4 regions of the Bacillus sp. 9.4 genome follow, and region 2 is predicted to be linked to each of the others. Evidence: predicted binding sites of a transcription regulator. Region 2 holds the regulator's gene; each other region holds the start of a gene.
What was found. The regulator Rex, encoded in region 2, represses fermentation and respiration genes when NADH is low (regulators of the CRP and FNR family bind a similar motif). The targets are predictions, from matches to a motif close to TTGTGAAATATTTCACAA.

Region 1 (3,120 bases), on a different contig from region 2:
GAAGAAAAGCAGAAAGCGAAAGCCGCCGCGCTTTATAAAAGAAGATGTTTGCAAGCTTTCAAGGAATCGCCAAAGCAGGAGAGAGCGGGCCCGCATCTTTACATGGCGGTCAAAAGGAGGTAAAATCCCAGTCAAAAGCAAATTGGCGGGAGAGATAACCTCTTGAAAATCTATAAAGTATTAAACAACAATGCGGCTTTAATAAAAGAGGATGATCAGGAAAAAATCGTGATGGGACCGGGAATCGCTTTTCAAAAAAAGAAAAATGATCTCATCCCTATGAATAAAGTGGAAAAAATCTTTGTCGTGCGCGACGAGAATGAAAAGTTCAAACAAATCCTTCAAACACTGCCGGAGGAGCATATAGAAATAGCTGAGGATATCATCAGCTATGCGGAAGGAGAGCTCGCGGCGCCGCTGAGCGATCACATTCATATCGCGCTTTCCGACCATTTGTCCTTTGCGATCGAAAGGATTCAAAATGGGCTGCTTGTGCAGAATAAATTGCTGCATGAGATAAAGGCGCTCTATAAAAAAGAATACGAGATCGGCCTGTGGGCGATCGGACATGTAAAAGAGACATTGGGCGTGTCTCTGCCTGAAGATGAAGCGGGTTATATTGCCCTTCACATCCATACGGCGAAGATGGATGCGGAGAGCATGTATTCGGCGCTGAAGCATACGACCATGATCAAAGAAATGATAGAGAAAATAGAACAATACTTTAATCGAAAGGTGGATGAAAACAGCATTTCCTATCAACGCCTTGTCACGCATTTGCGATACGCGGTCAGCCGGTTGGAATCAAATGAAGCGCTCCATCGTATGGACGAGGAGATGCTTTATTTCATCCAAAAAAAGTATTCATTCGCCTATCAATGTGCGCTGGAGCTGGCGGAGTTTTTGAAAAATGAATATCAATTACATTTGCCGGAATCCGAGGCCGGCTATATCACGCTGCATGTCCAGCGTCTTCAAGATCTCTCGGAATAACCGCTTTGACTTGCAGGGAGTGATCTCTGGAAGTTTTTTTATTGATCAGGATTCAGTGTGTAGTACATCCAGCCCATCATAACTATTCCCGCGGTCAGATTGCCGAGCGTAACGGGAATTAAGTTTCTGACTGCTCCCATCAGTGTCACTGTATCAGGGTGCTCGATCAAAAGCGAGATGGCGAATGTGCACATATTGGCAATGCTGTGTTCAAAGCCGGAAATAAAGAAGCAGAAAACGAATAGCATCATGGTAAAAAGCTTTGCTCCTTCCCCTTTGAGAGACATTGGAATGAAAAAGGCGAGGCACACAAGCCAATTGCACAGCATTCCTCTGAAAAACAATTCGGAAGCCGGGGGTTCCATTTTGTGCTCTGCCAAATGAATCAAAAAGGAATGAACAGAAGGCTCCTCAAAAAGTCCCGTCGCGCTGATCAGGATGGCAAACAGAATGGCGCCGATTAAATTGCCGGCATAGCTTGACATCCACAAGTACAGGGTGTCGCGCCAGCTGAGTTTTTTCCGGAGCGCGGTATAGGTGAAATAAAAGGTGTTGCCGGTAAATAAATCTCCGCCTCCGTAAGCAATCAGCAGAATAGCGGCCCCGAAAGTGACAGCGGCTGCCGGAAAGGCAAATGGAGAATCAGCCATAAAGAAATAGCTGCCTGTTTTGCTTGCGGCTGTAATACCAAAACCAATAAACATACTGGCCAAAATGGACCGAAGCACATAACGGATTTTGCTTGAAGCGAATATGTTTTGTTTTTTCAAAGCATACTGTTCAACCTTTTGCAATGCTTGAGTTTCCATTGTCTTTTCCTGCTTTCTTTCATGATTGAGCATAGTATAGCACGATATTGTGAAGTATTTCACAATTAATTTTTACGAATTTTTGTCTACATGTTTTATCAAACTATTTAACTAAAAAAATAGTTGACGAAAACGCTGTCATGATTTATGATGAAAGCGTATTCTTAATCTGAATAAGCGGGATTGTGACTGGTAAAGCAGGCAAGACCTAAAATTTGCGTAAATGAAAAAGGATCGCTGTATCCTTTATTCGTTGGCGAATTTTAGGTCTTTTTTGTTTAAATAAAAGGGGGAGAAATAGATGGATTACAAAGAGACTGCCAAACGCCTCATTGAGCTTCTCGGAGGGAAAGAAAATATTATCAGCGCGGCTCATTGTGCAACAAGACTGCGTTTAGTGATGAAAGATGAATCAAAGATAGATCAAGCACAAGTAGAAGAGCTTGATGGCGTCAAAGGGGCTTTCAGCAGCTCTGGCCAGTACCAGATCATTTTCGGAACAGGCCTTGTGAATAAAGTATTCGATGCCTTTTCTAAAGAAGCAGATATCGAGCGTGAAGAACACGTAAATCATCAGGATGCGGCAAAAGAAAAGCTGAATCCCGCTGCGAGATTTGCGAAAACGCTTTCTAATATTTTTGTTCCAATCATCCCGGCTATTGTAGCCAGCGGCCTATTAATGGGATTGCTGGGTATGATCAATGCGTTTCATTGGATGAGCAAGGATTCTGCAGTTTTTCAGCTGCTTGATATGTTTTCAAGTGCAGCATTCATTTTCTTGCCGATTCTAATCGGAGTAAGCGCTTCAAAAGAATTTGGCAGCAACCCGTACTTGGGAGCGGTCATTGGGGGAATCATGATTCATCCAAACCTTTTGAATCCATGGGGATTGGCGGAAGCGACACCTGATTATATGCATCTTTTCGGATTTGATATCGCGCTTCTCGGCTACCAGGGAACTGTCATACCTGTCCTGCTTGCGGTGTATGTGATGAGCAAGGTAGAGAAATGGACGAGAAAAGTGGTTCCGCATGCGGTAGATTTGCTTGTTACACCTTTTGTTACTGTAATTGTCACCGGGTTTGTTGCTTTTATCGCGATTGGCCCTCTGGGAAGAGCGCTTGGCTCCGGGATTACGGTTGCTTTAACTTATGTGTATGACCATGCCGGTTTTGTCGCAGGTTTGATTTTCGGGGGCACGTATTCACTCATCGTGCTGACAGGTGTTCATCACAGCTTCCATGCGATTGAGGCGGGGCTAATTGCAGATATAGGCAAAAACTACTTGCTGCCGATCTGGTCAATGGCGAATGTCGCA
Region 2 (3,120 bases):
ATTGAAAACCCTTGAAGTCTAGGAAAGGCGAGCATTGGAGCGGAGCGAATGTTTTCATTCGTGAGCACCAACGCACAGGCTTGACAACAAATGCGGGGGTTTGTCAACACGCTGAATCCATTTCTCTCATGAGAAATGGATTTTTTATTATTGTCCGGAAGACACGTCCTGATCGGCTGAACTGCTTTTCTGTGCTTTCCGATAAGCGGCCTTCGATATAAGGATACTGATTTCATATAAAATCAAAAGCGGGACTGTGACCATCATATGGGACAGAAGCTCAGGCGGTGTAATCAGGGCTGCGATCACCAGCAGCGTAAAATACGCATACTTTCTGATTTTCGCCAAGAACATCGGTGTCACAATTCCGAGCCTGGTCAAAAACATGAGGATGACCGGCATTTGGAACAGCAGTCCAAACGGAATCGTCAGCTGCAGAAGAAAATGAAAATATTCATTAATTCCGATCACCTGATTGACATTCAAGTCCTGAGAAATCCGCTTCATAAAATCAACAACAAAAGGAAATAAAATATAATATGAAAAAGATAAGCCCGCTAAAAACAGCAAAATAGAGATCGGAATGTAGCTGAGCGTTACTTTGCGCTCTTTCTCATAGAGGCCCGGGCTCACAAAAGCCCAAAGCTGATAAAGAATAACCGGCGAGGTCAAGACTATGCCAATGATAAACGCAAATTGCATAAACACATAAAGCGGGTCTGTCAGGTTAAACGCGTTAAGCGTAAGCTGCTTCGCTTCATCTGTTTCTTGCAGATACACAATAATCGGCTTTGCTAAAAAAAATCCAGCAATAAAGAAAACGACAAACGCCAGCGCTACAATCAGCAACCGTTTTCGAAGCTCAGCAATATGCTCCAGCAGCGACATTTGATTCACTTTCATTCGTGTCATCCTAACTTACTGATCTTCTTTCTTTTTTTCCTCTTCATCACTCGTTAATCCTTTAGTAGCGTTTTTGAATTCACGAAGTGTGTCTCCCGCTGCTTTCCCCAATTCAGGCAGCTTTTTGGGACCGAAGATAATCAGAGCAACGATTGCGATAACAGCAAGGCTTCCAGGACCGATCGGCATATTTGGGCTCCTCCTTTCCCTCTATTCGATTTCCTCTAAAACTGAATAATGCTTCAAAAAATAAACCAGTGACTGAAGCTCAACTGCTAAATCTATATGATGAATTCGAATGTGTTCCGGCACATTCAAACGGGCCGGCGTAAAATTAAGGATTCCCTTGATTCCTAATGCGACCAATCTGTCTGTAATGGATTGAGCGGCAACTGCAGGCACTGTAAGAATGGCAACTGATTCATCTTTTACGTGTTGTTCAAGGTCATCAAGGTTATAGACGGGCACGCCGCCTACCTCAGTTCCTATTTTACTCTCATTTATATCAAAAGCCATAGAAATTTTTGTGTTATTATTTTTTGTGAAATTATAGTGAAGAAATGCCGTTCCCAAGTTCCCGACACCAATCAAGATGACGTCTGTCATTTCATCCTGATCAAGCGTTTTTCGGAAAAAAGACAGCAAATAATCCACATTATATCCGTATCCTTTTTTGCCAAGAGCTCCAAAATAGGAAAAATCCCTCCGAATCGTGGCAGAATCAACCTTTACGGCATCACTGAGTTCAGCGGATGATACACGCTGTTTTCCTGACGCATGCAGATTCTTTAAAAAGCGATAGTAAAGCGGCAGCCGTTTCGCCGTCGCCTGCGGAATTTTTGATTGATCCTTATTCATTTTTGGTCCTCCAAATTATACTCGGATAGTTCTCTTTTAAAGTCACCGTTTTTCCCGCCTGTCTTCTCCAGCAAGAAAGTAGGGCCGATGACCATTCCCTTATCAAGGGCCTTGCACATATCGTAAACGGTAAGAGCGCACACCGATGCAGAAGTGAGCGCTTCCATTTCCACACCTGTACTCCCTTTCGTTTTGACCTGTGCTTTTATATGAAGTATAACTTCTGCTTCTTTTATTTTCCAGTCAAACGATATATCTACCCCGCTCAATGAAAGCGGATGGCACATCGGAATGATATTCGACGTTTGCTTTGCGGCCATAATGCCTGCCACCTGTGCGACAGCCAGTACATCTCCTTTGCCGATATCGTGACTTTGTATTTTCTCGTACACTTCATTCTTCATGTGTACGCTTGAAACAGCCGCCGCAGTACGGACAGTCGAAGATTTTTCGCTAATATCCACCATCTGGGCTCTGCCCTGTTCATTAAAATGAGAAAATCCATTCATATTAAAACGCTCCTTAAACAGATCATACACTATTTTCTTCTCTATGTCTTATATGGCCAATGTATTGTTTGCTGACTTCTGGTTCATAAGCTACACTTAACTTATTATAGCAGAGGTGAAATAATATGATGATCTTACAAGTTAATCAGCTGTCCAAATCATTTGGTGCTGATACTATTTTAAACAATATAAAGCTGGAAGTCAGAAATCGTGATCGCATCGCCATTGTAGGAAGAAATGGCGCCGGAAAATCCACGCTCCTTAAAATTATCGCAGGCCAGCTTTCGTATGAAAAGGGCGAAATTATTAAACCGAAAGATATTACAATGGGATATCTCGCCCAGCATACTGGCTTGGATTCTAAGCTTACCATAAAAGAAGAGCTGCTGACTGTTTTTGACCACTTAAAAGCAATGGAAAAGGAAATGCGGGCTATGGAAGAAAAAATGGCGGCAGCTGACCCGGGTGAATTAGAAAGCATCATGAAAACCTACGACCGCCTTCAGCAGGAATTCAAAGATAAAGGCGGCTATCAATATGAAGCGGATGTAAGATCTGTGCTGCATGGTCTCGGCTTCAGCCATTTTGACGATTCTACACAGGTTCAAAGCCTCAGCGGAGGCCAGAAAACAAGACTGGCTTTAGGTAAGCTTCTGTTAACACAGCCTGATTTGCTCATTCTCGATGAGCCGACAAACCATCTGGATATTGATACGCTTACCTGGCTTGAGCATTATTTACAAGGCTATTCAGGCGCCATCCTCATCGTTTCGCATGACCGCTACTTTTTGGACAAAGTAGTAAACCAGGTGTACGAGGTATCAAGAGCAGAAAGCAAAAAGTATCACGG
Region 3 (3,120 bases), on a different contig from region 2:
AAAGACCTGACGCTTAGAATCTGCCAAAAGCATGATATCGTCGGAGAATTAACACTTTTCACTGAAGAACCGAGGTATATGCTCAGTGCAAAAGTGCTAGAGGATGGCGAGGTGCTCGTCATTAATAAAAATAAGCTGGAAAAAGAATTAATCCAAAATGGCGCTTTGACATTTGAGTTCATGAAATGGATGAGCACGCACCTCCGGAAGATTCAGTCCAAAATCAGGGATCTGCTTCTTCATGGCAAAAAGGGGGCGCTCTATTCCACTCTTATCCGTTTATCAAACAGCTACGGAGTGGAGCGAAGCGACGGCATTCTGATTAACATTGTCCTGACAAATCAGGATTTGGCAAAGTTTTGCGCGGCTGCACGGGAAAGCATCAACCGTATGCTGGGAGATCTCCGCAAAAAAGGGGTTATTTCGATAGACGAATCCGGAAAAATTATTTTGCACAAGCGGGACTATTTACGATGTGAGATTGAGTGTGAAAATTGCCCGCTGGAGATTTGCAATATTGACTGAAAAAACAAGGACAGTGGTGTCCTTGTTTTTTTACCTTGTGATAAACAGGCACATGACGGCAAGAAAGAAGCAGGCATTCACGATTTCCAGAATGCCAATCGTTTTTACGGGCCAATCCCTTCCATGAAAAAACCATGCCCGCAAGCTGCTCGGGATAAAAGCGAGAAACGCCCATCCTGCTCCGAAAAGAGCGGATAAAAAGGGGAGCAGCAGGTGATATCCCCATGACCAGTATGCAAATGCCCTGTTTTTTCTCTCGCGGATCACCGATTTCACATAAAAGGAACTCCCGATAAAAAATAAAGCAGACTGCAAGAAAATAAACCAAGCCCAGCCGTCAAGGGTTCCCATCCCCAGCCAGCAGCTCGCAAACCCGCCCGAACAAAAGAACAAGACACCTGCAACATCATTCAATAAGGCTCGTTCGTTTTTTCTGCGGGCAAAATACATATGTATGAGAAACAGCGGCAGTAAAGAAACGCCCACCCAGATGAGAGGCGGCTTATGAAAGACCGAGATCATCAAAAAGCAGCAGGCGGGAAAACCGTAATAACACATCCACTTTTGATATGGTTTGCTTTGTTTCTTTTTTAAGGCAAGCGTAACGGGATAAACCGCTAAGTATAGGAAAAGCCAACCAAGGAAGAGCGGAATATGCCAAATAACGGGGCCTCCCTTGACCATGCCGAGTAAAAATGGGATCAGCAGCATCGCCCACGCCCCGTGCTGCTTCGGAATCAGCGCCTTCATCGAAATCCTCCTTTTTTCTTTCATTATAAATGCATTCACCCTCCTGATAAGTGACATTCATCATACAGGCTGTGAAATACATCACTGCTGTACAGGCTCAGTCGAGCTACACTAAAGCTATCCTTAGCACAGGAGGTTTTCCTATGAATCAGTGTGACTATTTATTATTTCTGAAACAACTTCCTATGTTTAATGAAGTGCCTCTATCCATTGTCGAAACCTTGCTGAAAAACGGCACGTTTATCCGCGGTTCATGTGATCAGTCTCCATCTTTTCTTCATTCTCAATCTGTTTATATTGTATTAAAAGGCAGTGTCCGTTTTATGGACACAAGGCTCCCTGAAGGGTCGAAAACCGTTGCGCTGTGGGAAAAAGGCGATGTGTTTCCGATTGATGAAAAAGGCGGGCTTTATTTATCGCCCTTTATCTCAGTCAATGCCACTTCAGACATTCTGATTCTCAACATCCCATATTACATATTTAAGAAAATGATGTCTTATCATCCGCAGCTGCAAATGAACTTTTTGGTTATGCTTCAGCAAAATGTTTTTTGTTCCTATCAATTATTTTTGCGGTATCTGCATACATCACAGGATGAAAACGCCGAGCCCGGTTCTTAAATAGAGCCGGTTTTTTTTGATCTTTGAATGAAAGGCGGCTAATGACCCAAGCGTCCTGCCTGAACGCAGCCTTCCTCACATCTTGTGAAAATCCTTCCTTCTCCTTTGTGTGAACATTTTGTGAAAAAAGCAGAGTGTGTGACATAGTTCACAAGGAAACGCGCTGTCTCTGTTTATAGTGAACTTAGCATCACCTGACTCGGAAGGAGTGAACTCTCATGAAGAAAAAGAAAATGAGTCCGTTGTTTAGGAGATTGAATTATTTCTCTCCTATCGAACACCATTCAAATAAACATAGCCAAACTACCCGCGAGGATCGCGATTGGGAGAATGTATACAGAAACAGATGGCAGTACGACAAAGTCGTTCGCTCCACCCACGGCGTCAACTGTACAGGGTCTTGCAGCTGGAATATTTATGTGAAAAACGGAATTGTCACGTGGGAAGGGCAAAATTTGAATTATCCATCAACAGGCCCGGATATGCCTGATTTTGAACCGAGAGGCTGCCCGCGGGGGGCCAGTTTTTCATGGTATATCTACAGCCCGCTCCGTGTGAAATATCCATACGTGCGCGGTGTGCTGATCAATTTGTGGCGGGAGGCATTGCAGACGCATCAAAATCCATTGGAAGCCTGGAAATCGATCGTCGAAAACCCTGAAAAAGCGAAGTCCTATAAACAGGCGAGAGGGAAAGGCGGTTTTGTGCGCGCTGAATGGCCGGAGGTGCTGAAGCTGATTTCAGCCTCTCTGCTGTATACAGTGATGAAATACGGGCCTGACCGAAACGTCGGTTTTTCTCCGATTCCGGCCATGTCCATGATCAGCCACGCATCAGGCTCCCGGTTTATGTCGTTAATCGGAGGCCCTATGCTCAGTTTTTATGACTGGTATGCGGATCTTCCTCCAGCATCCCCGCAAATTTGGGGTGACCAGACGGACGTTCCGGAAAGCAGTGATTGGTACAATTCCGGCTATATTATCACATGGGGCTCCAACGTTCCGTTAACGAGAACGCCTGACGCGCATTTTTTGGCGGAGGCCCGCTATAAAGGCGCTAAGGTCATTTCGATCAGTCCAGATTTTGCGGAATCCTCAAAGTTCGCGGATGACTGGCTGAGTATTCGCCAAGGGACTGACGGGGCGCTTGCGATGGCGATGGGTCACGTTATTCTGCAGGAATTTTACGTGAACCAAGAAACTGAACGTTTTATTGAGTACGCGAA
Region 4 (3,120 bases), on a different contig from region 2:
GCGCTTCTGCATGCTGAAGCTGAATCAGAGCCGCTCCAATCAGGATGATCATAGAAGTGCCAAGTGAAACCAGGGAATCTTTTGCCGAACGAGCTGCGGACCGCCCGGCATATCTTGTTTGACATAAAACAAAGGAGATAAGAGCACCCCGGCTACAATTGTAATTTGCCAGGTTCCGGCTATGAGCCACCCCGGACCGTATGCAGCCGCAAATGTAATCGGCGCGTAAAAAAGCACGAAGCCGACGAAGCTCCATTTGATCCAATAAAACGGCTTTTTCCTCATCTCTAGTAAGAGAGGCGTGAATGTCCCTCTCATGATGACAATCAAACATAAAAACGGCACCATAAAAATAAAGCGCAGCGAAGAGCTCCAAAGCTAGCTGCCTCCGGATAACTCCATCGCTCTGTTTAATATAAAGGTAACGGCGAAAAAGAGTGAAGCCAATATTCCAATAACGATAGCTTTCATGATATCCCTCATTCTGGCATTATTTTTTTATACTATTCGGTATCATGCAGATCAATGGAATCATGAGAAAAACATCATGTTTTGCGAACCGCAATGTGTGGAAGACAAAAAAGGGAGGTGAAATTGATGGAAAGAGAGACACAGACATACTTATTTTCGGATGACGGCAGGATTCCGAATCACCCTGATTTTCCGCTCGTGGTGTATCAAAACGCGCTTAAGGACACCGGACTGGCAGAGCGGATCGTCACCCGGCATGGCTGGTCAAACAGCTGGTCAGGGAGTGTTTTTCCATACCATCATTATCACAGCAATACGCATGAAGTCCTGATTGCCCTTAGGGGAGAAGCTGTGATTCAGTTTGGGGGAGAAAAAGGGGCTGCCATCCCTTTCAAATCAGGCGACGCAGTCGTGATTCCAGCCGGAGTCGGACATAAAAAGCTCAGCTCAAGCCCCGATTTTACTGTCCTTGGCGCCTATCCCGGAGGCGTTCAGTATGATATGAAGACGGGGAAGCCGAATGAGCGGGAGGAAGCGGTCAAACAGATTAAGCAGGCGGCGTTGCCGGCGAATGATCCGATCACAGGAAAAAGAGATCCTCTATTGGAAATATGGGTAAAGTGAAGGGGAGAAATTGCTGGATTGTCAATAACTAGTGCCGCAGAAACGTTATGACATGAGCTCCATATAAATTAATTTCATAATCGAAGCAATTCACGTTCAAATTTTGTTCAAAAAGTGTTATCATATAGAAGGTAATCGAATTGGAGTTTTTTGTGTTTGCTATTTTCAGAGAGAGTAAAGGATTTTGACTTATTCAATTGTTTATTTTTAGATAAAAATAATACTGAATATGGCAAGATGAAAAACTGGGTAGTAAACATTTATTTTTGTAAATGATTGTGCACGAATTCACAATCCTTATTCTTATGCCTTAAAAGCGTGAGACAGGGAGAGGCACTACCCTTTCCAAAAAAATCAGCAAACTGCTTATAGTAAAGGAGAATTGGATATGCCAGAAACAATCGATCAAACAAATGCGTCTGTCAGCCAAAGCCAGCAAGATCTTATTGATCAGCTATTAAAGCCAGAAGTTCAAGAATCATTGACTGTTTTAGTTGACCAGCTTCCGAAGCTGACTGAGTTAGTGAATATTTTAACGAAGTCTTATGATTTCGCTCAGTCTGTAGCGACTGACGAAGTGTTAAAGAGCGACACAGTCGGTGCGATCACTGAAATTCTCGAGCCTGTAAAAGAAACAGCGAAAGAAGTAGCTGCGACTGCGATCGAAGCAAAAGACCGCGCGGAAGCAAGCAACGAAACAATTGGACTTTTCGGCCTTCTTCGCATGCTGAAAGATCCTCAAGCTCAAAAGCTGTTCCGTTTTGCTAACAGCTACCTTGAAGTCATGAACGAACGCGAAAACCAAAAATAATCTCAGATTCAAATTGATATAAAGGACGGAGGATATACGATGTCAAAACATATTGTCATTCTAGGCGCTGGTTATGGCGGAGTTCTTTCTGCTCTAACAGTTCGCAAACATTACACAAAAGAACAAGCACGCGTGACAGTGGTAAACAAATACCCTACTCACCAAATCATTACGGAATTACACCGCCTTGCTGCAGGCAACGTGTCTGAAAAAGCGGTTGCAATGCCATTAGAAAAACTTTTCAAAGGCAAAGACATTGATCTTAAAATTGCGGAAGTAAGCTCTTTCTCTGTTGATAAAAAAGAAGTTGCGCTTGCTGACGGTTCTACATTAACTTACGATGCGCTTGTTGTAGGTCTTGGTTCTGTAACGGCTTACTTCGGCATCCCAGGTCTTGAAGAAAACAGCATGGTATTGAAATCTGCTGCTGATGCGAACAAAGTCTTTCAACATGTTGAAGATCGTGTGCGCGAGTACTCTAAAACGAAAAACGAAGCAGATGCAACAATCCTTATCGGCGGCGGCGGCTTAACAGGTGTTGAGCTTGTTGGTGAGCTTGCTGACATCATGCCGAACCTTGCGAAAAAATACGGCGTAGACCATAAAGAAATCAAATTGAAACTTGTTGAAGCAGGTCCGAAAATCCTTCCTGTTCTTCCGGATGATCTTATCGAGCGTGCGACTGCAAGCCTTGAAAAACGCGGCGTTGAGTTCTTAACAGGTCTTCCTGTTACAAATGTAGAAGGAAACGTAATTGATCTGAAAGACGGATCTAAAGTTGTTGCCAACACATTTGTTTGGACTGGCGGCGTACAAGGTAACCCATTAGTCGGTGAATCAGGTCTAGAAGTGAACCGCGGACGCGCGACTGTAAATGACTTCCTGCAATCTACATCTCATGAAGATGTATTCGTTGCTGGAGACAGCGCAGTTTACTTCGGTGCAGACGGCCGTCCATACCCGCCAACTGCACAAATCGCATGGCAAATGGGTGAGCTGATCGGTTACAACCTATTCGCTTACCTGGAAGGCAAAACGCTTGAAACATTCAAGCCAGTAAACTCTGGTACACTTGCAAGCCTTGGACGCAAAGACGCGGTTGCCATCATTGGTGCAAATTCTACACCGCTTAAAGGTCTTCCTGCTTCCTTGATGAAAGAAGCAAGTAACGTACGCTACTTAACACACATTAAAGGACTTTTCAGCCTGGCTTA

Region 1: a site for Rex is predicted at 1,850-1,867, ahead of ACZ07B_RS16025 (formate/nitrite transporter family protein). Genes of this name have one in related genera too.
Region 3: a site for Rex is predicted at 1,345-1,362, ahead of ACZ07B_RS15655 (YwiC-like family protein). Genes of this name have one in related genera too.
Region 4: a site for Rex is predicted at 1,372-1,389, ahead of ACZ07B_RS10045 (helical membrane plugin domain-containing protein). Genes of this name have one in related genera too.

The regions. Positions count from the first base shown of each region.
Region 1 covers NZ_JBVFMU010000004.1:45,981-49,100, reverse strand. Annotated here, with positions in the region: gene ACZ07B_RS16035 (hypothetical protein) at 1-123, shown strand, start outside; gene sacT (sac operon transcriptional antiterminator SacT) at 163-993, shown strand; gene ACZ07B_RS16025 (formate/nitrite transporter family protein) at 1,032-1,802, opposite strand; gene scrA (PTS system sucrose transporter subunit IIBC) at 2,104-3,120, shown strand, end outside.
Region 2 covers NZ_JBVFMU010000012.1:5,326-8,445, reverse strand. Annotated here, with positions in the region: gene tatC (twin-arginine translocase subunit TatC) at 148-912, opposite strand; gene tatAY (sec-independent protein translocase protein TatAY) at 919-1,092, opposite strand; gene ACZ07B_RS22110 (redox-sensing transcriptional repressor Rex) at 1,114-1,761, opposite strand; gene moaC (cyclic pyranopterin monophosphate synthase MoaC) at 1,758-2,270, opposite strand; gene ACZ07B_RS22100 (ABC-F family ATP-binding cassette domain-containing protein) at 2,396-3,120, shown strand, end outside.
Region 3 covers NZ_JBVFMU010000003.1:716,990-720,109, reverse strand. Annotated here, with positions in the region: gene fnr (fumarate/nitrate reduction transcriptional regulator Fnr) at 1-525, shown strand, start outside; gene ACZ07B_RS15655 (YwiC-like family protein) at 556-1,275, opposite strand; gene arfM (Crp/Fnr family transcriptional regulator ArfM) at 1,419-1,895, shown strand; gene ACZ07B_RS15645 (nitrate reductase subunit alpha) at 2,114-3,120, shown strand, end outside.
Region 4 covers NZ_JBVFMU010000002.1:680,417-683,536, reverse strand. Annotated here, with positions in the region: partial or broken gene ACZ07B_RS10055 (multidrug resistance efflux transporter family protein) at 1-318, opposite strand, end outside; gene ACZ07B_RS10050 (cupin domain-containing protein) at 598-1,095, shown strand; gene ACZ07B_RS10045 (helical membrane plugin domain-containing protein) at 1,484-1,906, shown strand; gene ACZ07B_RS10040 (NAD(P)/FAD-dependent oxidoreductase) at 1,946-3,120, shown strand, end outside.